DNA from 3 places in the Paenibacillus sp. EKM206P genome. Region 2 is predicted to be linked to each of the others. Evidence: predicted binding sites of a transcription regulator. Region 2 holds the regulator's gene; each other region holds the start of a gene.
What was found. The regulator Rex, encoded in region 2, represses fermentation and respiration genes when NADH is low (regulators of the CRP and FNR family bind a similar motif). The targets are predictions, from matches to a motif close to TTGTGAAATATTTCACAA.
Positions count from the first base shown of each region.

Region 1: pflB (formate C-acetyltransferase) is a predicted target of Rex. The motif match lies at 3,690-3,707, and genes of this name have one in related genera.
Region 3: G9G53_RS17440 (phosphoketolase family protein) is a predicted target of Rex. The motif match lies at 5,715-5,732, and genes of this name have one in related genera.

Region 1 is NZ_JAAMNQ010000003.1:594,109-601,572, reverse strand. Features, by position in the region: gene G9G53_RS09555 (Crp/Fnr family transcriptional regulator) at 1-541, opposite strand, end outside; gene adhE (bifunctional acetaldehyde-CoA/alcohol dehydrogenase) at 800-3,412, shown strand; gene pflB (formate C-acetyltransferase) at 3,741-6,002, shown strand; gene pflA (pyruvate formate-lyase-activating protein) at 6,054-6,812, shown strand; gene G9G53_RS09535 (copper amine oxidase N-terminal domain-containing protein) at 7,032-7,464, shown strand, end outside.
Region 2 is NZ_JAAMNQ010000003.1:436,829-444,292, reverse strand. Features, by position in the region: gene dinG (ATP-dependent DNA helicase DinG) at 121-2,988, shown strand; gene G9G53_RS08730 (redox-sensing transcriptional repressor Rex) at 3,032-3,685, shown strand; gene G9G53_RS08725 (amidohydrolase) at 3,672-4,973, shown strand; gene G9G53_RS08720 (cell wall elongation regulator TseB-like domain-containing protein) at 5,011-5,535, shown strand; gene G9G53_RS08715 (hypothetical protein) at 5,982-6,515, shown strand; gene G9G53_RS08710 (AAA family ATPase) at 6,508-7,464, shown strand, end outside.
Region 3 is NZ_JAAMNQ010000008.1:167,812-175,275, forward strand. Features, by position in the region: gene G9G53_RS17420 (TPM domain-containing protein) at 1-189, opposite strand, end outside; gene G9G53_RS17425 (TFIIB-type zinc ribbon-containing protein) at 186-1,220, opposite strand; gene G9G53_RS17430 (PspA/IM30 family protein) at 1,247-1,906, opposite strand; gene G9G53_RS17435 (aldo/keto reductase) at 2,090-2,932, opposite strand; gene G9G53_RS17440 (phosphoketolase family protein) at 3,206-5,596, opposite strand; gene G9G53_RS17445 (GntR family transcriptional regulator) at 5,891-6,613, opposite strand; gene G9G53_RS17450 (glycosyltransferase) at 6,965-7,464, shown strand, end outside.

The DNA.
Region 1 (7,464 bases), 160 kb from region 2:
TATGAGTAATTTTTTTATGAATCAGGATATGTTCGCCGTGAGGCTCACCATAGGTATTGCATAGACGAATGAGCGTTGAACATAAAGCGCCTGGCTTGCCGTACATCATCAAATCGCGGAACTTAGTCTGAGTAATGCGGTGATGTGAACCCATCCATTTCATAAAGTCAATCGCAAAATCACAATGCTGGCAAATAAGCAGTTCCAAATCTGTATGATCGATTACGCCAATATCACTGTCTTCCAGAACCTCAGCAGAAAAGGAATGCTTAGTACCGAAAAATGGATCGGCTTGACCAACAAGATCGCCGCTTTGATACATATATAGAATAAGTTCCTTGCCCTCATCCGTTGTTTTGGTTACTTTCACGCGTCCGCGCTTAATATAAAACAGCTTATCCGCTGTATCTCCTTCCCAGAACAGATGCGAGCTTTCTGGCATAACTCGATCTTTCATCATTACTTGCAATCGGTTGAAGCTGGCCTCCGAGAAGCAACAGGTGTTGCCGCGGGCTTCCATTACATTTGTAGGGTTTCTCATCGTCCATTTCCCCTTTGTATCCTATGTTTTTTATCTGCAACTTGATCAATTCAAATTCATTATATACTTGTGCAATGAGTTTTTGGGGCAAGAAGAGGGGGTAAAAGTGGCAGAATTCCAAACTTTGTGATTTAATTCACTTCATAAAATAAAATTTTAAATAGATTGTGAAAAAAATCACAATATATCTTGAAAAGCTGTGTTACGATCAGTGCGTGAACAAGAGATAGTACACGAGATAACAGGAGGATGAGGGAAATGGCTGTTAAAAACGAGGTTATTCAAAAAGAGCAAAGCGCAGAGCAGTATATTCAAACGCTGATTGACCGGGGGAACCGGGCACAGCAAGCTTTCATGAGTATGAATCAGGAACAGATTGACGAAATCGTACAAGCTATGGCACTCGCAGGGATGGATAAACACATGTACCTGGCGAAGTTGGCTGTTGAAGAAACAGGACGCGGTGTGTACGAGGACAAAATCACCAAAAACATGTTTGCAACAGAATATATCTATCATAGCATCAAAAATGAAAAAACCGTCGGTGTCATTGAAGACAATGATTTTGACAGTTTTCAAAAGATAGCAGAGCCAGTCGGTATTATCATGGGGATCACTCCAGTGACAAACCCGACTTCGACTACGATGTTCAAAGCGCTGATTGCCATTAAAACACGTAACCCAATCATTTTCGGTTTCCATCCATCTGCTCAATCGTGTAGTGCGGAAGCAGCCCGCGTCTTGCTCGAAGCAGCTGTTAAACATGGTGCTCCGGCCGATTGTATTCAATGGATTGAAGCACCTTCGATGGATAAGACCAATGTATTGATGAACCACCCTGATGTGGCGCTAATTTTGGCAACTGGTGGATCAGGCATGGTTAAGGCAGCTTATAGCTGCGGTAAACCAGCACTTGGTGTAGGTCCTGGTAACGTGCCTTGCTTTATTGAAAAAACAGCAGATATCAAACAGGCCGTGAACGATCTTATCCTCTCGAAATCTTTTGATAACGGTATGATTTGTGCTTCGGAGCAAGCGGTTATTATCGAAGAGCCAATCTTCGAACAAGTGAAAAAATTGATGATCGCTAACGGTTGCTATTTTGTAAATAAAGAAGAAGCAGCTAAGCTCACTCAAGGAGCTATGAATGTCGAGAAATGTGCAGTGAACCCAGCTATTGTCGGGCAGTCTGCTGTGAAAATTGCTGAAATGAGTGGTATTACAGTACCAGCAGGAACTAAAATTTTGGTCGCTGAGATTGAAGGGGTAGGAACAAAATTCCCATTGTCTGCGGAAAAATTGAGTCCTGTATTAGCTTGCTATAAAGTAAAAAATGCGGAACAAGGTATTCAACGCGCTGCTGAAGTCGTGGAATTCGGGGGCATGGGTCACTCGTCCGCTATTCATTCGAACGATGAGGATGTTATCGCTCGGTTTGCAAACCGTTTGCAAACAGGACGTATCATTGTAAATGCACCTTCCACACATGGTGCGATTGGCGACATTTACAACACCAATCTTCCTTCGTTGACACTTGGTTGCGGTTCGTACGGTCGTAACTCGACTTCGTCGAACGTATCGGCAGTCAATCTGATTAATGTGAAAAGGGTGGCGAAACGGACGGTGAATATGCAATGGTTCAAAGTACCTTCCAAAATCTATTTTGAAAAAAATTCGACACAGTATCTTGCTAAAATGCCTGATATCACACGTGTAGCTATTATCACAGACCCTATGATGGTACAACTGGGATATGTAGATCGTGTTATTCATTATCTGCATCAGCGCCAAACACCAGTAGCTATCGAAGTGTTCTCTGAAGTAGAGCCAGATCCATCGACAGTTACGGTAGAACGTGGTACTGAAATGATGAGACGTTTCCAACCGGATTGCATCATCGCACTGGGCGGCGGTTCGCCAATGGATGCCGCTAAAGGCATGTGGATGTTCTATGAATATCCAGATACTGATTTCAATAACTTAAAACAAAAATTCATGGATATCCGTAAACGGATTTACAAGTACCCACGTCTGGGCCAAAAAGCACAATTTGTAGCTATCCCTACAACATCGGGTACAGGTTCCGAAGTTACATCGTTCGCAGTAATTACGGACAAAAACCTGGGCGACACGAAGTACCCACTGGCTGACTATGAGTTGACTCCTGATGTGGCAATTATTGACCCAGTGTTTGTATATTCGCTGCCTAAAACAGCTGTAGCGGACACAGGTATGGACGTTCTGACACATGCTATCGAGGCTTACGTGTCCGTAATGGCTAATGACTACACAGATGGTCTGGCAATTAAAGCCATTCAATTGGTATTCCAATACCTAGAACAATCGGCTCTGACCGGTGATAAGCTGGCTCGTGAAAAAATGCATAATGCTTCCACACTTGCTGGTATGGCGTTTGCTAATGCATTCTTGGGCATTAACCACAGTCTTGCACATAAATGGGGTGGACAATACCATACAGCGCATGGCCGCACGAATGCCATTTTGATGCCGCACGTTATTCGTTATAATGCGAAAAAACCGACAAAATTTGCTTCGTTCCCTAAATATTCGCACTTTGTTGCGGATGAGCGTTATGCAGAAATCGCGCGCATACTGGGACTGCCTGCACGCACCACCGAAGAAGGGGTTAACAGCTTGATCGAAGCGATCCGTAAAATGAACAAAACACTCGGTATCGAGGAATCGTTCCAACAAATCGGTTTCGATGCGAAAGATTTCGAATCACGTGTAGATTATCTGGCTGACCGCGCATTTGAAGATCAATGTACAACTGCGAATCCTAAGTTGCCACTGGTTACTGAGTTGGCTGATGTCTATCGCAATGCCTTCTACGGACGTTTTGACCAATAATATAATAGGTAAGAAGAGGCTTGTGAAAAAGCATTTTCTCGTTCAATACCGATGCAGGCTCTCTATATAGAGGGCCTGTTGGTTTGGGAAGGGAGGTGAACGGCAAGGCTAAGGATATAGGTGCGAAGCTAGGGAAAATAAAGTGACAAAAATCACTCATATTGTGATTTTTGTCACATACTACACTCTATCATTATTCTACAATAAGGGTGTAAGAAAGGTCCCGACACTGAGCGTAAGGCATCGGTGAACAGGCCGGGCTCAAGAAATAGCTTTATCGTGAAAAAAATCACAAGTCCGGAAGACCAAACAATTTGGAGGGATTTACATGTCGGTGATTGAGAGAGAATTACAAGAGCAACAATCTGGCTGGAGAGGTTTTAAAAAAGGCAAATGGACTAAAGAAGTCAACGTCAACGATTTTATTGAAACCAATATCTTACCTTATGTTGGCAATGAAGAATTTTTGGTTGGTCCTACGGCCAACACAACTGCATTGTGGGATATTGTATCCGATCTTACCAAAAAAGAGTTGGCAAACGGCGGCGTGCTTGATGTAGACGTGAATACGCCATCCACTATTATTTCACATAAACCGGGTTATCTAGACCGGGATAAAGAGCAAATTGTCGGTGTACAAACAGATGCTCCATTCAGACGTTCTTTACAGCCGTTTGGCGGAATTCGAATGATGATCGACGCTTGCAAAGCCTATGGTTTTGAAGTGCCAGAAAGTATCATTGATATCTTCACTCATATTCGTAAAACTCACAACCAAGGTGTATTTGACGCTTATACAGATGAAATGAGAGCGGCTCGTAAAGCTGGTATCATTACTGGTCTGCCAGATGCATACGGCCGTGGTCGTATTATCGGTGACTATCGTCGTGTAGCTTTATACGGTGCAGACTTCTTGATCCAAGATAAAAAGCTGCAACTGAAAAGCCTTGAAGTTGATTCCATGGAAGAAGACGTAATTCGTCTGCGTGAGGAAATTTCCGAGCAAATTCGTGCTTTGAATGAACTGAAACAAATGGCTGCTGAGCACGGTTTTGATATTTCAAAACCTGCTAACAATGCGAAAGAAGCTTTCCAATGGGTATATTTTGGATATCTTGCAGCAATCAAAGAACAAAATGGTGCAGCAATGTCCTTAGGACGTGTATCTTCCTTCCTTGATATTTACTCTCAACGTGATATGGAAGAGGGTACAATGACAGAAGAACAAGCTCAAGAACTGGTCGATCATTTTGTTATGAAATTGCGTATTGTTAAGTTCTTGCGCACACCTGACTATAATGAACTGTTCAGTGGAGATCCAACTTGGGTTACTGAGTCCATTGGTGGTATGTCCGTAACTGGAGAAACTCGGGTAACTAAAAACAGCTTCCGTTTCCTGCACACCCTCTACAATCTGGGACCTGCACCGGAACCGAACCTGACTGTACTGTGGTCGGAAAAATTGCCTGAAGGCTTCAAAAAATATTGTGCGAAAGTTTCTATTGAAACTAGCTCCATTCAGTACGAGAATGACGATCTGATGCGTCCGATTTATGGAGACGACTATGGTATTGCTTGTTGTGTATCGGCAATGAAAATCGGTAAACAAATGCAATTCTTTGGTGCTCGTGCTAACTTGGCTAAAGCTCTGCTGTATGCAATTAACGGTGGTAAAGATGAAAAATCTGGCGTCCAAGTAGGGCCTGAATTCCCAGCCATTACAGGTGAAGTTCTGGATTATGAAGAAGTGTTGAGTCGCTTCAAACCTATGATGGAATGGTTGGCCAAACTGTATATGAACACTTTGAATGTTATTCACTACATGCATGATAAATATAGCTACGAACGCATTGAAATGGCGTTGCATGATCGTGATATTCTCCGCACCATGGCTTGTGGTATTGCGGGTCTGTCAGTTGCTACCGACTCCTTGAGTGCCATTAAATTTGCAAAAGTTAAACCAATCCGTAACGAAAAAGGGATTGCTGTTGACTTTGAAATTGAAGGCGAATACCCTTGCTACGGTAACAACGATGACCGTGTAGATAACATCGCTGTGGAACTGGTAGAGAGCTTCATGAGCATGATTCGCAAGCATAAAGCTTATCGTAATGCGCTTCCTACTCAATCTGTACTGACTATTACTTCTAACGTGGTGTATGGTAAGAAAACAGGTACAACACCGGATGGACGTAAAGCAGGCGAACCGTTTGCACCAGGGGCAAACCCAATGCACGGCCGTGATAAAAAAGGTGCTTTGGCATCTCTGAGTTCCGTAGCCAAATTGCCTTATGAACACAGTCTGGATGGTATCTCGAACACCTTCTCTATCGTGCCTAAAGCACTGGGTAAAGAAGAAGAAACACGCAAAACAAACCTTGTTTCGATGATGGATGGCTATTTTGGAAGCCACGCACATCATCTGAATGTCAATGTGTTTGCTCGCGAACAACTGTTGGATGCAATGGAACACCCAGAAAACTATCCACAGCTGACGATCCGTGTTTCCGGTTATGCCGTTAACTTTATCAAGCTGACTCGTGAACAACAATTGGATGTTATTAACCGTACTTTCCACGGTACAATGTAAATAAGTATTACAATGACGCACGCATAGCGGATGCGGGAAGGATGATGCAACATGTTGAAAGGACACATACACTCATTGGAAACCTTCGGGACCGTCGATGGTCCCGGCATCCGCTTCGTGCTCTTTATGCAAGGATGCTTGTTGAAATGTCAGTATTGCCATAATCCGGACACTTGGGCCTTGAATGAAGGCAATCCAATGACCCTAGAGGAAGTATTGGCTGAAATTGAACCGTATTTAGCCTATTACCGTTCTTCGGGAGGCGGATTGACCGTATCCGGTGGAGAACCGACATTGCAAGCTCATTTTGTAGCAGAGCTGTTCAAAGAAGTGAAACGTCGCTGGAATTTGCACACGACACTGGACAGTAATGGCTTTAATGATGCGGGCCGTATCCATGATCTGCTGGACGTAACAGACTTGGTGTTACTTGATATTAAGCATATTGACAACGACAAGCATATTAAGCTTACAGGCAAGTCCAACGACCGTATGCTAAGCACAGCTCGCTGGTTGTCTGAGCAAGGGCGTAAAATGTGGATTAGACACGTATTTGTACCGGGTATTCATGATGACGAGCAAGATTTATTGAATTTGGGACGGTTTATCGGAACGTTGAACGGAGTCGAGAAATTCGAAATTTTACCTTACCATCAAATGGGTGTTTACAAGTGGGAAATGCTCGGTAAGGAGTATCCGTTGGAGGGAGTTCCATCTCCTACAGACGAAGAAGTTCAACGTGCTTACCGACTCATTGAAGAGGGTCGTCTGGAGACTGCAGGAAAGAATGCTGTCTGTCGTCCATCATAATGTAAATGGTGCAAAAGCTATTTCTTAGTAATGAAGCCGCCGCCACATCAGGTCAGATGGGTGGCGGTTTTTTGTTGTTGAATTTTTTGCAGTCACAGGAGAAAGTTCCCTTTTTTTCATGATAAGCAAAATTTCCAGAAACTTTTTAACAACTGACGCGTCTAATAGTATGACTTTTTACGGGAATGATAATAATTTGGTGATAGAAGGAGACAGACAATGAATTTCAAGAAATGGACCATGCTCACCGCTTTGGCGGTAGCTCAGGTGGCCGCAGTAGCCCCTGTAGGAGCAGAAGCAGCATCAACAACCGTTCAATCCACCGATTCGGTTAGCGCACAGCAGGCTCAGACCAATGTTGCTGATTCCAGCGTTCAGAATAGTATCGGAGCTCAAGAGGGAACAGGCACACAAAACAACACGGTAACACCAGATAACACAGGCGTAACCAATGATCCATTGACTGGCCTACCTACGGATACAACCAACGGATCGAACGTATCCAATGATGTATACGGTGGAGACGGAACGATCACCAATCCTGGTGGAGCTCCAACAAACATGGGTGCTAATCAACTGATTTTGTATTTAAACAGCGCGAAAATGGAACAAAACGGACAGGTGTATACGGCAACTCAGCCGATGACTGTTA
Region 2 (7,464 bases):
CTGAGGCGGCGTATGCATCGTCTTTTTTGGCTGTCTTAATTTCCAAACACGCGATCTTCTGCTATGCTAATATACGGAGTTATTATTTTTGTAAGTGTCATAAGAAAGGATTAAGCCCGAATGAAATTTGCGGTATTGGATTTTGAAACGACAGGCACCCAGTCCGCGGATGACATCATTCAAGTCGGACTTGCAATTATAGATCATGATAACAGCATTTCCCGTGTTTACGGCTCTTATGTGAACCCTGGCAGATCTATTCCACCTTTTATCACTGGATTGACCGGAATTACAGACGATGACGTGAAGGATGCACCTGCACTTGAAGAAATGATGATGGAGCTTGTGCCTATGCTGGACGATGTTGTACTGGTCGGTCATAATGTGGCGTTTGATTTTAATTTTTTGCAAAACGCTCTGGATCGGTGCGGATACTTGCCATTTAGCGGAAGAATCTTGGATACAATGGATTTTCTGAAAATTATGTTTCCATCACTATCTTCGTATCAGTTGGGTTTTGTGTCTTCTGAGTTCGGGCTGGCACATGATCGCCCTCACCAAGCAGACAGCGACGCATTGGCTACGGCCGAGGTATTTTTAAAGTGTCTGGGTGAGCTTCAAGCATTACCTCTGATAACGATACAGCGGCTTAGTGATTTGTTTGCAGAGGAAGACAGTGACCTTGGATGGTTTCTTGATGGGGTGCGTGAAGAGAAAGAGCTTGATCCTATTCAGGATTTGGAGGGATATCAGTTTTTTCGTCAGCTTGCGCTAAAAGTGGAAGATTGGACGGAGCTAGCTGCTCCGCGTAGAGAAGATGACCCGAATCCACTGTCAGGTGTTACCTTTGAGGAGTACATGGATGATGTGCGGGACAATTTGCGTTCATCCTTGAGTCAATATGAGGAGCGCGAGGCGCAGATACAGATGATTGAGGGTGTGAATCAGGCACTGAGTGAAGACAAGCATCTGCTGATTGAAGCAGGTACAGGAACAGGGAAGTCTCTGGGTTATTTGCTCCCATCGCTGTATCACAGTGTGAAAAAGGGACAGCGCGTTATGGTGAGTACACATACGATCAACCTGCAGGAGCAATTACGCGAGCGCGACATTCCGATGCTAACCAAGGTGATTCCGTTTCCGTTCCGGGCTGCTATTTTCAAGGGTCGGGGACATTATTTGTGTCTGCGTAAGTTTGAACATAAAATAAACAGAAGAGACTTCGCTACACCGAAGGAAGATTTAATTACAGCGGCTCAGATGATCGTCTGGTTGACGCTAACAGAAACCGGTGATGATGAAGAACTGAATCTGAGCAACCGTGGAGGGGATTTCTGGGAAACGGTGGCGAGTGATTCAGAGTCCTGTCTTGGTCGTTCTTGCCCATGGTTCCGCAAATGTTATTATCATCGTGCACGCCATGAAGCAGGAATAGCGGATGTTGTTATTACGAATCACTCTAAGTTGTTCACAGACGTCAAAGCCAGTCATCAGTTATTGCCGAGCTATGAACATCTGGTGATAGATGAAGCCCATCACCTGGAGGAAGTAGCTGGTAAACACCTAGGTATGCATATGAAATATTTCACACTCGTGCATACACTGACGCGACTGTTCAAAGACAGCAAGAATGGACAACTGCCTTCACTTCGTCAACAGTTGGCGAAATCGGGGCACGAGAAGTCGGCAGATTGGGCCTCAACTATCGACCAGCTGTATCCGCTCGTGTTAGAGGTGAAGGAAACTTGGGACCTGCTAAGCGACAAGCTGTTTGGCATGTTGCCGGAGCGAAGTGATGCGACACCGGGTGAAACAGGACAGTTTTCTTCCCGTCTCAAACCTTCGGCCAAGCCTGCAAAGTGGGATCAGGCGGGAGCTTTGGAAAATCAGCTATATGTAACGATGAGCGAAATTTTGCGCAAGGGCGACAAGCTGATGCTGGACGTCAAGGAAGAACATGACGATTATGCGGCGGATAGCCTTATTACAGATATCACGGGTCTGCTCAAGGATTTGGCGGGGATTCGAGAAAATTTGCGCTTTTTTATCCGACTCGATGATGAAACAACCGTATACTGGCTCGAGGCGAGCGGGCAATTCCGTAGTAAATCATTGCAATTTTATGCGGTACCCGTCGATGTGAGCCGCCAGTTGAAAGAAATGTTTTTTGACAAAAAAAGAAGCATTATTCTGACTTCTGCTACCTTGTCGGTAGATAAGTCGTTTCAGTACATGATCGATCAGCTCGGCTTACAGGAGGCCGCAGATCAAGAGCGGCTGATGACTTCGCAGCTCCCGTCACCCTTTAATTACAGGGATCAGGTGTTGCTGGTTATTCCACGGGATTTCCCAAGTGTGAAGGGCAGTGTAGGAGATGCACATTTTGTAGATATGCTCGTTAGCTCTCTAGGAGCGACTGCTCAGGCGACGCAGGGGAGAATGCTCGTTCTGTTTACGTCCTATCGGATGCTCCGGCAAGTGTATGAGCCGCTCAAAGAGGCCTTAGCATCCAGCGAAATTACTGTGCTGGGACAAGGTGTGGACAGTGGAAGTCGCAGCAAGCTAACCCGCCGGTTTCAGGAAGCGAAAGCTTCTGTATTGCTGGGGACCAGCAGTTTCTGGGAAGGCGTCGATATTCCGGGGAAGGCTCTGACTTGTCTAGCCATTGTTCGCTTGCCGTTTCAACCGCCGAATCACCCGCTGCTGGAGGCAAAAAGCGAACTGCTCCAGCAGCAGAAGAAGAATCCATTTATGAAGCTGTCTGTACCTCAAGCGGTCATTCGCTTCAAACAGGGATTTGGTCGGTTGGTACGTACAGCGAACGACCACGGGGTCGTTATCGTTTATGATACGCGTGTGATTGAATCCTATTACGGAAAGCACTTTTTGTACTCGTTACCGGGACCAAAAATGGAGCATATGCCATCGGAGCAAATGGTGCCCCGCATCGCCGAATGGCTCCAATCCGCCCCGGAGACAGAGGCATAACGGACGGACATAAGTATGTTCGTTACAATTAGGGGGAGCAAGTATGAAATCAGATAAAATTTCAGAGGCTGTCGTACGGAGGTTACCCGTATATTTACGTTATCTGAATGCACTTCACAAACGGGAGGTGGCTACGGTCTCTTCACAAGAGTTGGGACAGAGGCTAGATTTGAACCCGGCCCAAATCCGTAAAGATCTTGCTTATTTTGGAGATTTTGGTCGGAAGGGTATTGGTTATGATGTTTCTTATCTCATTGAGAAAATACGCCATATCCTGAAAATCGACCAACAAATTAATGTAGTCTTGGTCGGAGCGGGTAATCTGGGGCAAGCCCTTTCGAATTATAACGCTTATTTAAAAGACAATATGAAGATTGTGGCGGTATTTGATGCGTTTCCGGATAAGGTAGGAACCAAGATCAATACATTGGTCGTGCAACCGATGGATGAACTGGAAGCGACTGTGAAAGAAAAAAACATTCGAATCGGGATTATTACCGTACCTGATTTTGAAGCACAGCACGTGGCTGATAGGCTTATTGATAGCGGAATTGGAGCGATCCTGAACTTTGCACCGACTACTCTCAAGGCACCAGCCAACATTCGGATTCATGCCACAGACTTTACAACTGATTTGCTTAGCCTCGCTTATTATTTGGAGGACGGAAAGGAAGAAGCACAATATGACAGTGAATAAATGGATGATTAAAAACGGATCTTTTGCAGTAAATGGACCAGAAGCAGGGGTAGTCCATGGTTTTATGATTGTGGAGGATAGTCGTATTACTTATATTGGCGAAACCTTGCCTGCGGGTGAGGAAGAGACGGAAGCGATCGATGGTAAAGGGCTATTGTTTTTACCTGGTCTGATCAATACTCATGGTCATGCGGCGATGTCTCTACTGCGTGGGCATGGAGATGATTTGGCACTTCAAGTATGGCTTCAGGAAAAAATGTGGCCTATGGAAGCCAAGTTTACATCTACAGACGTGTACTGGGGTACGTCCTTGTCTGTGCTGGAAATGCTGAAAGGTGGAACAACAACCTTCCTCGATATGTACGATCATATGGATGAAGTGGCTCGTGTGGCTGAGGAGTCAGGTATTCGTGCAAGTCTGATGCGTGGAGCAATTGGACTATGTTCGGAGGAAGAACAGCGAATCAAGCTGGCAGAGGCCGTGACTTTTGCACGTAACTGGCACGGTAAAGCAGACGGGCGTATTACTACGATGATGTCTCCGCACGCGCCATATACATGTCCACCTGCGTTTATTGAAAAATTCGTACAAGCTGCGCATGATCTGGACTTGCCACTGCATACGCACATGTCTGAGACGATCGCCGAAGTAGAGCAAAACGTACGCGACTACGGTTTGCGTCCGGTTGCACACTTGGATAAGCTTGGCTTTTTCTCCCGTCCTTCGCTTGTTGCCCATGGCGTTCATTTGAACGACGAAGAAATAGCTTTACTGGCAGAACGTGGTGTAGCGGTTTCCCACAATCCTGGCAGCAACTTGAAGCTGGCAAGTGGTGTGGCAAGAGTGCCTGAATTGCTGCGTGCAGGGGTTACGGTTTCTCTCGGAACGGATGGTCCTGCCAGCAATAATAACCTGGATATGTTCGAGGAAATGCGTCTGGCAGCACTTATTCACAAGGGTGTATCCGGTGACCCTACGGCAGTTCCTGCAAGTGAAGCGCTGCGTCTGGCAACGGAATACGGTGCAAAGTCGATTGGTTTAAAAGAAGTAGGAGCGTTGGCAGCAGGCAACAAGGCTGACTTTATCGCGTTGGATCTGAATCAGGCACATTTCTTGCCGCGTACAGATCTTATTTCCCATGCGGTATACTCTGCAAGCGCCAAGGACGTGGCTCATGTGTGGGTAGACGGTCGTCAGGTTGTGAAAAACGGCGAATGCCTGACTATGGACGAGGAACGTATCAAACATGAGGCACAAGCCGCCTTTGAAGGGCTGCTGTCGCGCTAATTCAGGTGTCACATCCCCTTAGAGAGGAAGCACGGGTTTGAAAAATAAGAAAAAATGGATAGCGGTCGCCATTTTGGCCGTGATACTGATCCTGGTCAGCATTTTCTGGTATTATTCCTATGTTACTCAAGACCAGGTGGCTGAGAAAAATGCCGCTATCATTAAGGCCAAGCAATCAGGTGGTCTGGTTAGCACGACTCAAACATGGAAGTCTGTGTGGGATCAGGTATATTGGGTGGTTCAAGGGAAAAATGCACAGAATGAAAATATAATGGTATGGGTTCCTTTTCAAAAAGTGGAGGGACAACCTAACGTACCTGCCGCAGATAATAGCGGTGTTCATACCGAGCTGCTGAAGAACGGAGTCGACGAGCAAAAAATGACGTCGCTAATTCAGCAGCAGCTTCCAGGTGTAAAAATTGTAAGCCTCCAGCCGAGTGTGTTCAATGGCGAATATGTGTGGCAGCTGTTTTACGATGATGGAAGCCATCATTACTATGCCTTTTACCGTTTTTCAGATGGGGGAGCGACGGGGGTAAAGTATACTTTGCCCAATAACTGAGCTGGTTGAGGATTAGCAGATGTGGAATGAATGACTAGTAAATGATTAAAAGCTCAAGAAAAAGACGTAAATGCGATGAAATTCGTATTTACGTCTTTTAGTCTTGCTATGCCGTAAAGATGAGCTGAAAGCCAGCGAAGCATCTTTACCTACCCAACTTCTCTCCTAAGGCAAATTCATCTTTATGGCGGGCAACAGCGATCGTAAGATCAAATCCTACACGCAGCGTCCCACCTCCACCATAACCAAAGATTTTGCCTCATCACAACTCCTCCACACATTGCCTTCGATTTTAGATATACGTTATGATATACTATATTTTATAAGTGATAGACAAAAATGATAGAAAAAAGAATTGCTGATCACTGTAAGATCATGCAATTTGGTTGTTTGTTGACATTCGTCCCGTTTCTTCTGAGTTTTACATTTTGAGAGGAGGATGTTGTTTGAAATTGCGTGCAGTTCCTATCGTTGTGGCGGCAGTTTTGGCAGCTTTGCTGCTATTTGGGGGATGGTTCATTTACCGTCAGGTTACAATGCAAAGTCCTCTGGAAAAACTGGTTTCTCAATATCCAGGCGTGACAAGCGCTCAAATAGATATTAAACAGGATCGGGTTGTATTGAAACTAGATCTCAAACCGCAGGCGGATGTGGCCGGATTGGTCGATGTAGTTAAGCAAAAAGGACAATCCATCATTGGCAGCCGCACCATTAAGCTCGATATTGCAGACCGTTCCAATTCAGCACTGAATCAATGGTGGTCTGAGGCTATGTTTCCTGTAGCCGAAGCGATGGAAAATAGAAAGTATACTCAAATTTCATCTACAGTTGAGCATATGAAAAAGAAAAAGACGGGTATCAAAGCTGATACCGACATGGATTCGAACAATGTCTATATCCGACTCAGCGAAGGGAAAGCGACCAAGTTTATCGTTTTGCCACGTCAATCTCAGCAAATGGGGGTATGGCCTAATGCCTAGATGGATCAAGGAAATATTAATCGGCATTGTGCCTGTAACCATTATATTTCTCGTTTTTATTGGGGTAAACATTATCCCTCTTCTAGTTGCTGGTGTGATGTTCAGCGGCTTGTTAATGCTCATGCATGCTCGTGGGGGCTTGGCCGTAGGTGCTGGGCAAGAACGTAAACGTAAAAAAAATGGTCCGGACAAGCTGACTTTTGAGGAAATCGGTGGGCAAGAAAGCGCTAAGCAGGAGCTGCGTGAGGCCTTGGATTTTTTGAATCGACATGATGAAATCTCCAAGTTTGGTATCCGTCCATTAAAAGGCGTTTTGCTCACAGGTCCTCCGGGAACAGGAAAAACACTGATGGCTAAGGCAGCGGCACACTATACTAATTCTGTTTTTGTTGCAGCCTCAGGTAGTGAATTTGTTGAAATGTACGTTGGTGTTGGAGCAGGTCGTGTGCGTGAGTTGTTCCGGGAGGCACGTACTCGTGCAGCCAAGGAAAAGAAGGAAAATGCAATTATTTTTATTGACGAAATCGACGTTATTGGTGGTAAACGTGAGGGTGGACAGCAACGAGAATATGATCAGACTTTGAATCAGTTGCTGACAGAAATGGATGGTATTTATTCGGTAGATACACCGCGGATTTTGATCATTGCGGCAACAAACCGTAAAGAAATGCTGGACAGCGCCTTAACGCGTCCAGGGCGTTTTGACCGTCATATTCAAGTGGATTTGCCTGATAAGAAGGGCCGTCTTCATATTCTCAAAATTCATGCCAAAAACAAACCGATTCAGGAAGATGCGAATCTGGATAAAATTGCTGAGGAATCTTATGGGTTTTCTGGCGCACAGCTGGAGAGCGTAATGAATGAAGCGGCAATCTATGCAATGAGACAGGATCAGAAAATGATTGCACAGAAACATCTGTCGATGGCAATTGACAAAGTGATGATGGGT
Region 3 (7,464 bases), on a different contig from region 2:
TCTTTCCGCTCCGTATTGATTAGCCATCGTGTTCAACACATTATACTCTTCTTGATTAAGCAAACCCGCTTCATCATAAATCAATGGCTTCATTTCTGTCGTAGCTGGTTCGCCCTTCATTTCCATAGGAACCGCCAGAAAAACAGCAAAGAACAACAAAACGGCTACAATGGCTCTATGTCTTTTCAATAGAATTCTCCTCCCATCATCAACCAAGTGATTAACCTTAATGAAAAGAGAGTAATTCCGAAAATGCCTGCAAACCAAGCCGTCACCTTGAACTTGCTAATCGGAGGCTTACCGACTACCTTGCCCGTCTGTCCGTTCATAGCAAACGTATGCTCCAATTGATTATAGTCATAGTGTATGACCCACACGGGGAGCAGGACATAATCCGCTTGTTTTAATGTAGTATCAATTTGCTTTTCCGTATAACTCACGGCCGTATACTCTGACACCGTAGAATGAATATAAGCATCAATATATTCCTTCACTTTTTCTTTCACTCGCGGGAAAAGCTCTTCTTCGTTATAACTGTACTTCTCCGCAATATAACCTGCTAGATATGGCGTTTTAAAGGGTTTTAGCTGATCGTATGGAAATGGCTCCAATTTATCCATCAACTCGTCGTTCATTTTCTCCGCAGCATCAATCGGAACCTTTACATAATTCAAACGGATTTTCCGATATACATCAAAATGCTTCGTTTCCGTATATTCGTAGTCTCCACTCGTATAGGTTCGCACTTGGGTACCTTCACCTTGAACCTCAATTTTATTATGTAATTCATATAACCAGAAAGGCACATACATCCCGGTTATTCCCTTGATTCGGTCTGCTATCATGAACCGATTCGGCGTCAGACGGCCATTCTTACACCATTTTTTGAAAGCAGCTATGGCTTCTTCCTTACTGATTGAAAAAGGAATAACCTGCGCTGGAGCCAGCTTCCCAGTCAGTCGATCCCCGAGAACCACGGCAGAACCACAAAAGCTGCACACCGTTGCACTCGTCTCCACTTCGGTCATAATCACCGCTCCGCAGTTATTACAATGATACTCATGAGCCTCATCTTCTGAAAAAATACGATTTATCAGAGGATCAGGAATAGATTCGATATTGTCCTCTCTTCCGCAACTATGACAGGATAACCTCCCTGTCTCACTGTCAAAGACCATACCGCTGCCGCAGTTGGGGCATTTGTATTCGATAACCGGCATCTGCTCACCTCTTCATGTAGATACTGTTATGATTCCTTAGGGTTGATTTTTTCTTTGATTGCAGCCAATTCATCTTCTGTATTCGTACTCTTCTCGTATTGTGCAAATAAGGCATCCAGGTCGTCCTTCGTTCCTGCCCGAAGCTCGGCTATAGCCATCGCTTCATCATACGCTCTGTTCACCTGCTCTTCCATAACCTCAAAAGCAGAATTCCCGTTGCCTATAGAATTCAAGGTTTGCTGTGCTTTGGCAACCGCCAGCTTCCCTTTAAGTTCAGCGCTACGCGCTTCTAGCTGCCCCATATCGGACACTAACTTCTCCTGCATTTGTTTCATATTCACGGCGTTTACTGAAGCTAAGTCATAGGACGTTTGTAATTGTTCCAATTTCTCCGTTTGCAAACCCTTCCTCTCCAGAAACTTTCGAGCTTCCTCTTCATTACCAGCTTCCACAGACTTACTGGCATAATACTGGAGCTTTTTGATCTCGGCTTTGCATTCATCCAGTGCTCTTTTCGCCCTTCTCTCATCAGCCAATACCGATACCGTCTCCGCTTTCACCTTGCCTAGATCACTGTTCAAATTTCGCATATAATCGTCAATGGTTTTCTCCGGATCTCCCACCTTATCCATTAAGGCGTTAACATTCATTTTCATAATATCCCTAAACCTCGACAAAATTCCCATGATGACCTCCTTCGAAAGGACTACATTCCACCATATCATACATCAAATCCGGTAAAAAATGTTCATTATAGCTCTATATACTGACCCACTGATCACTTTCGGATGTGTGTTCGTTTTATGATAAAAGCAAAGGGTCCAAAAACCCGCGACAGATTTTTGAACCCTTCTATTTTATTGTCTTGATTATAGTTCTTCATAGGACTTGGGGTCCTGCTCCCATATCCGTCCATCCTCACTGCTAAATGCCGAAATCATGTTCATTTCCTCTGGAGACAACTCAAAATCAAAAATATCCAAATTCTCCGTTTGGTGATTTAAAGAAGAGGCCTTCGGGATCGGGATTGCTCCAAGTTGGATATGCCAACGTAAAATCGCTTGTGTAGTCGTTTTACCATGAGCAGCAGCAATTTTCCCAATCTCTTCATTCTCCAGCATACTGTGACCACGACCCAAGGGGCTCCACGATTCCGTCACGATGCCCTGTTCAGCATCTTTTGCACGCTGATGTTCCTGATTAAATAATGGGTGCAATTCAACTTGATTTAAGCTCGGCGTGACACCTGTTTCCCGAATTAAACGTTCATTATGCTCGGGCAAGAAATTGCACACCCCAATGGAACGGATATAGCCCCTTTTCTTCGCCTCAATTAACGCCTGCCATGCTTCAACATATCGATCAATTTGGGGATTCGGCCAATGGATTAGGTACAGATCATAATAGTCCAGACCTCCTCTATATAATGACTCTTCGATCGTTACAATGGCTTCTTGGTAAGCATGTCGGCGACCTGGTAGTTTGGAGCAAATCAACAATTCTTCTCTGGGCACAGAGCTCTGCTGGACCGCTTTCCCGACAGCACCCTCATTTTCATAGTTGAACGCTGTGTCGATCAGACGGTAACCTGCATCAATCGCGCTGGTAATTGCCTTGACTCCATCTGCACCCTTCAATCCAGCAGTCCCAAATCCAATCACGGGCACCTTAGTGCCATCATTCAATACCTTCTCCGGAATTGGATCGTTCATATTAACAGCCTCCTTTACTATTCTCTTATACCGCAGCACCTTTAATGCTCAGAAAAATACAGCAAATGACTCGGTTCCTCCTATACTTATTACCCACCAGTTCGTGACTTTCCTATTAAATTCTCTGTATGCTACATCAAAAAGTGCCTGATCCCCGTTGAAATCATACTTGAATTCAAGGAGTCAGGCACTCGTATACCGCTACCAAATCATATATTCCACTTCATGCTGAATTGCTTGGTTGTCCAACACAAAGTTGAAGCGTCTTAATTTTTATTTCAAGGTCAAGCCTTTCCATACCCAGTTCTCTACCTCTGGCAAGTCAATGCCCTCTTCGCGAATGAATTGATGATGTTTCTTAACCGTAGCATCCATTTCATCCACAATGTTGGTGTACTTCCCAGCGTCAGGTAAGTTGAGAACAGCTTCCTTCACTAAGTCAAAACGATCCATTTGATTCAATACACGCATATCAAATGGTGTCGTAATATCGCCGTTCTCACGGTAACCATGTACATGCAAGTTATGATTGTGACGATCAAAGAACAGATCTTTGATCAGACCTTCGTAACCATGGAAAGCGAAAACTACTGGTTTATCCTTTGTGAAAAAGTGATCAAACTCGGCGTCAGATAATCCACGCGGGTCTAGTTTTTGACTTCTCAGTTTCAGCAAATCTACCACGTTGATGTACCGAATCTTCAATTCAGGCAGTTTTTCATGCAAAATGGAAATCGCAGCTAAACTTTCAATCGTTGGCTCTGTACCAGCAGAAGCAATGACAAGATCAGGTTCTCCACCTTGATCTGTACTTGCCCAGTCAATGATCTTCAACCCTTTATCCACCAATTCCTTCGCTTCATCAGCAGTAAACCATTGTGGACGTGGGTGTTTGGACGAAACAATCAAATTGATCTTTTGACGGTCGTTTAAAATGGTGTCGAAAACAGCCAACAAGGAATTGGCATCCGCTGGCAGATACTCCCGAATAAATTCCGGTTTTTTATCAGCCAAATGACCCAACAAACCTGGATCTTGGTGTGTATACCCATTATGATCCTGTTGGAACACTGTTGAAGTTGCTACGACATTCAATGATGGGATATCTGCACGCCATCCTTGATCCGTTGCTTTACGCAGCCACTTAAAGTGCTGGGTGATCATCGAGTCAACCACGCGCAGGAAGGCTTCGTAACTTGCAAAGAAACCATGACGACCTGTTAACACATAACCTTCCAGCAGTCCTTCAGCTTGGTGTTCGGATAATTGAGAATCAATTACACGACCATAGGATGATAAGAATTCATCATTAGGTTCAATAATTTGGTCCATCCATTGGCGTTTGGTTACTTCAAAAACAGGAGCCAAGCGATTAGACATTGTTTCATCCGGTCCGAAGATTCTGAAATTACGATTTTGTTCATTTAAGACAACCACATCTTTAACGTATTTCCCTAAAACCGACATATCTTGCGCAATCACTTTACCAGGTACGGAATTATCCAGCGCATAGTTACGGAAATCCGGCAATTTCAAGTCTTTAATGAGGTTCCCCGCATTCGCAACAGGGTTCATTCCCATACGTTTATCGCCTGTGGGCAGAATTTCAGCAAGCTCAGAGTTTAAACGACCGTTTTCGTCGAACAATTCCTCTGGTCTGTAGCTATTCAACCATTCTAACAAAGCAGGTGCGTGCTGCATATTTTTTTGATCAACCGGAATTGGAACCTGATGGGCACGGAATGAATTTGTATTCGGCACGTTGTCCCATTCCTTTGGACCCGTCCAGCCTTTAGGTGAACGGAATACAATCATCGGCCACGCTGGACGAGTAAGATCATTATTTTCACGCGCATTCTTTTGAATAGCTTCAATTTTCTCGATGGCCGTATCCAATACTTTCGCCATTTCTGGATGCATGTGATCCGGATTTTCACCTTCAACAAAGAATGGCTCCCAGCCCAAACCTTTAAAGTATGAGGTCAATTCTTCTTTCGATTGACGAGACATAATCGTTGGGTTACTAATCTTAAAGCCATTCAAGTGCAAGATTGGCAGCACTGCACCATCCGTGATCGGGTTGATAAATCTGTTAGAGAACCACGAAGCGGCTAATGGACCCGTTTCAGCTTCGCCATCACCAATAACAACAGCCGAAATCAGATCAGGATTATCCAGAATGGCACCTACACCATGAGAAAGGGAGTAGCCTAATTCTCCACCTTCATGGATAGATCCAGGTGTTTCAGGAGCAGCATGTGAAGCAATACCGCCAGGGAAAGAGAATTGTTTGAACAATTTCTTCATACCTGGGATATCTTGCGTAATTTGCGGATAGATTTCGGTGTAACTTCCATCCAGATATGAATTTGAAACCATAACCTGACCGCCGTGACCAGGGCCCTCAATGTAAAGCATGTTCAAATCATATTTATTAATAACACGATTTAGATGTGCATAAATAAAGTTTTGTCCTGGAATTGTGCCCCAGTGTCCAATAGGCTTAACCTTCACATCTGAATCTTTTAAAGGCTCTCTCAACAAAGGATTATCTTTTAAATAAAGCTGACCTACCGAAATGTAGTTCGTTGCACGCCAATATGCATCAAGTTTTTCTAAATATGTTTTAGATGAATAATCTGCTAACACGGGTGATAATGACATGGTGTCCACTCCCTAAGTAGTATTGTTTGTAATTTATTTCCGGAAATTTCATCTACATGTACATCATAACGCCGTGCCGATTAAATTCAACCTTTTTCACAAGTGATACGGTCCAATTTTGTGAAATTTTGAACATACTATGAAATATAAATTAAAAAGACAGTAAAAAAGCTCTTACATTAAAATATATAGAAGTATAAACCAATAAAATTTGTAATAAACGTTGCAATCGCAGGCTCCAATCCTTTTCTCAAAATTATAAAAAAAAGACCGGAGAATTCTCCAGTCTTATCATTAGTGAACCGATACAAAGGTATTAAATTTTAAATATTTGTAATGAAATCGCATATGAGAAAACTCAAATGGCGTACCGTTATCTAAAAAGAACACACCTTCCATAATACCTACAGGCTCATTTTCATTTAAATGTAGCAGCTTTTGATCATTCTCTTGGGACGGTTCTGCAAAAATGGATAAAAAAGATTTGGTGACGGCCAAGTTCCGCGAGTCTTCCAAATAATTAAAAATGGACCCCTCGATAATAGTCTGATTTAAATTCTGGACAATTTTAATGGGAATATAGCCCGTTTCAATCATAAAAGGATCATCATCAAACAGACGTAAGCGGACAATTTTGTAAACAAAATCATGAGTCTCCAAGAACAAATCGCGCTGTAATTCTTCTGTTGGCGGAATGACCTCAAAACTCAATACTTTGATCTTAGGCTTTTTACCATGCATTTGAAAATTATCAGTGACCCCTAGATTAGAGCCTTCGTAGTTAAAGATAGATTCATTTCTTATGTATAATGGATTAATAAATGTCCCGGAACCTTGTTTTTTAAAAATAATTCCGACATTCTCCATTTTAGTCAGAGCACGTTTAATTGAACTACGACTAACCTGGTAAGTCTCACTAAGACTACGTTCATCTGGCAATCTCATATCTGCAAACTTTCCCGCAAAGATTTTCATCTTGAGATCGTCAATAATTTGCTTATAGACAAATTGTGTCATATAGTACTCCTCTTTCAGGTCTTCTATAACTCCATATAGTTTACCATAACTTGCCCATTTCATCTCTTGTTTGTTTCTGTATGCTAAGGGGGGCTTTCAACGGATGGGAAGCGCCCTCGCTTTTACTTTACATCTCTATGCATAATACCATGATTACACATACATAACACCACTGAACGTACCTGCAAATTAGCAGAAAATACAGAACTCCCACCTTAACTTCCGCGATAAGACCAAGCCTGTTTCGAACCTTGAGGGATGTTTGACTAGACCAGGCTAAAATCCTTGAATACATTGTTATTATTTATCTTGTTCAAACGTTTTCTAATAAGAAAGGTGGGGGGGATCACATTGGCAATCCGCTACAGCGTCATCATTCCAACCTATAATCGAGTCCAGCAATTGTTGCTTACACTCGCTTCATTTGAGACACAAACCTATCCAAAGCAACTATTCGAAGTCATTGTAGCTGATGACGGTTCTACAGACGGAACGAAAGAAATGGTCGAAGGCTTCAAAGCATCCTATCCTCTTATCTATGTGTCACACCCGGAACAACGCGGTCGATCTGCCGTTCGAAATTTGGGGCTGCGCCGTGCAAAGGGGCTGTACATCATCTTCTGCGACGCTGACTTTGTAGTATTACCGGAATTCATTAGGATTGTGAGTCGTTATCACCGTAAATATCCCAAGTCCGTGCTTTCAGGCATTCCTCACTCGTGGGACGATGCTTTTACCCATTATTACCCTGACTTTTCTCCTGAAGAAAAAGAACAATGTCGCAACATACTTACCCAATCCAACTTATGGAATGCTGACTATGAAGCAGCGAGCGAAATTACTCCGATCAT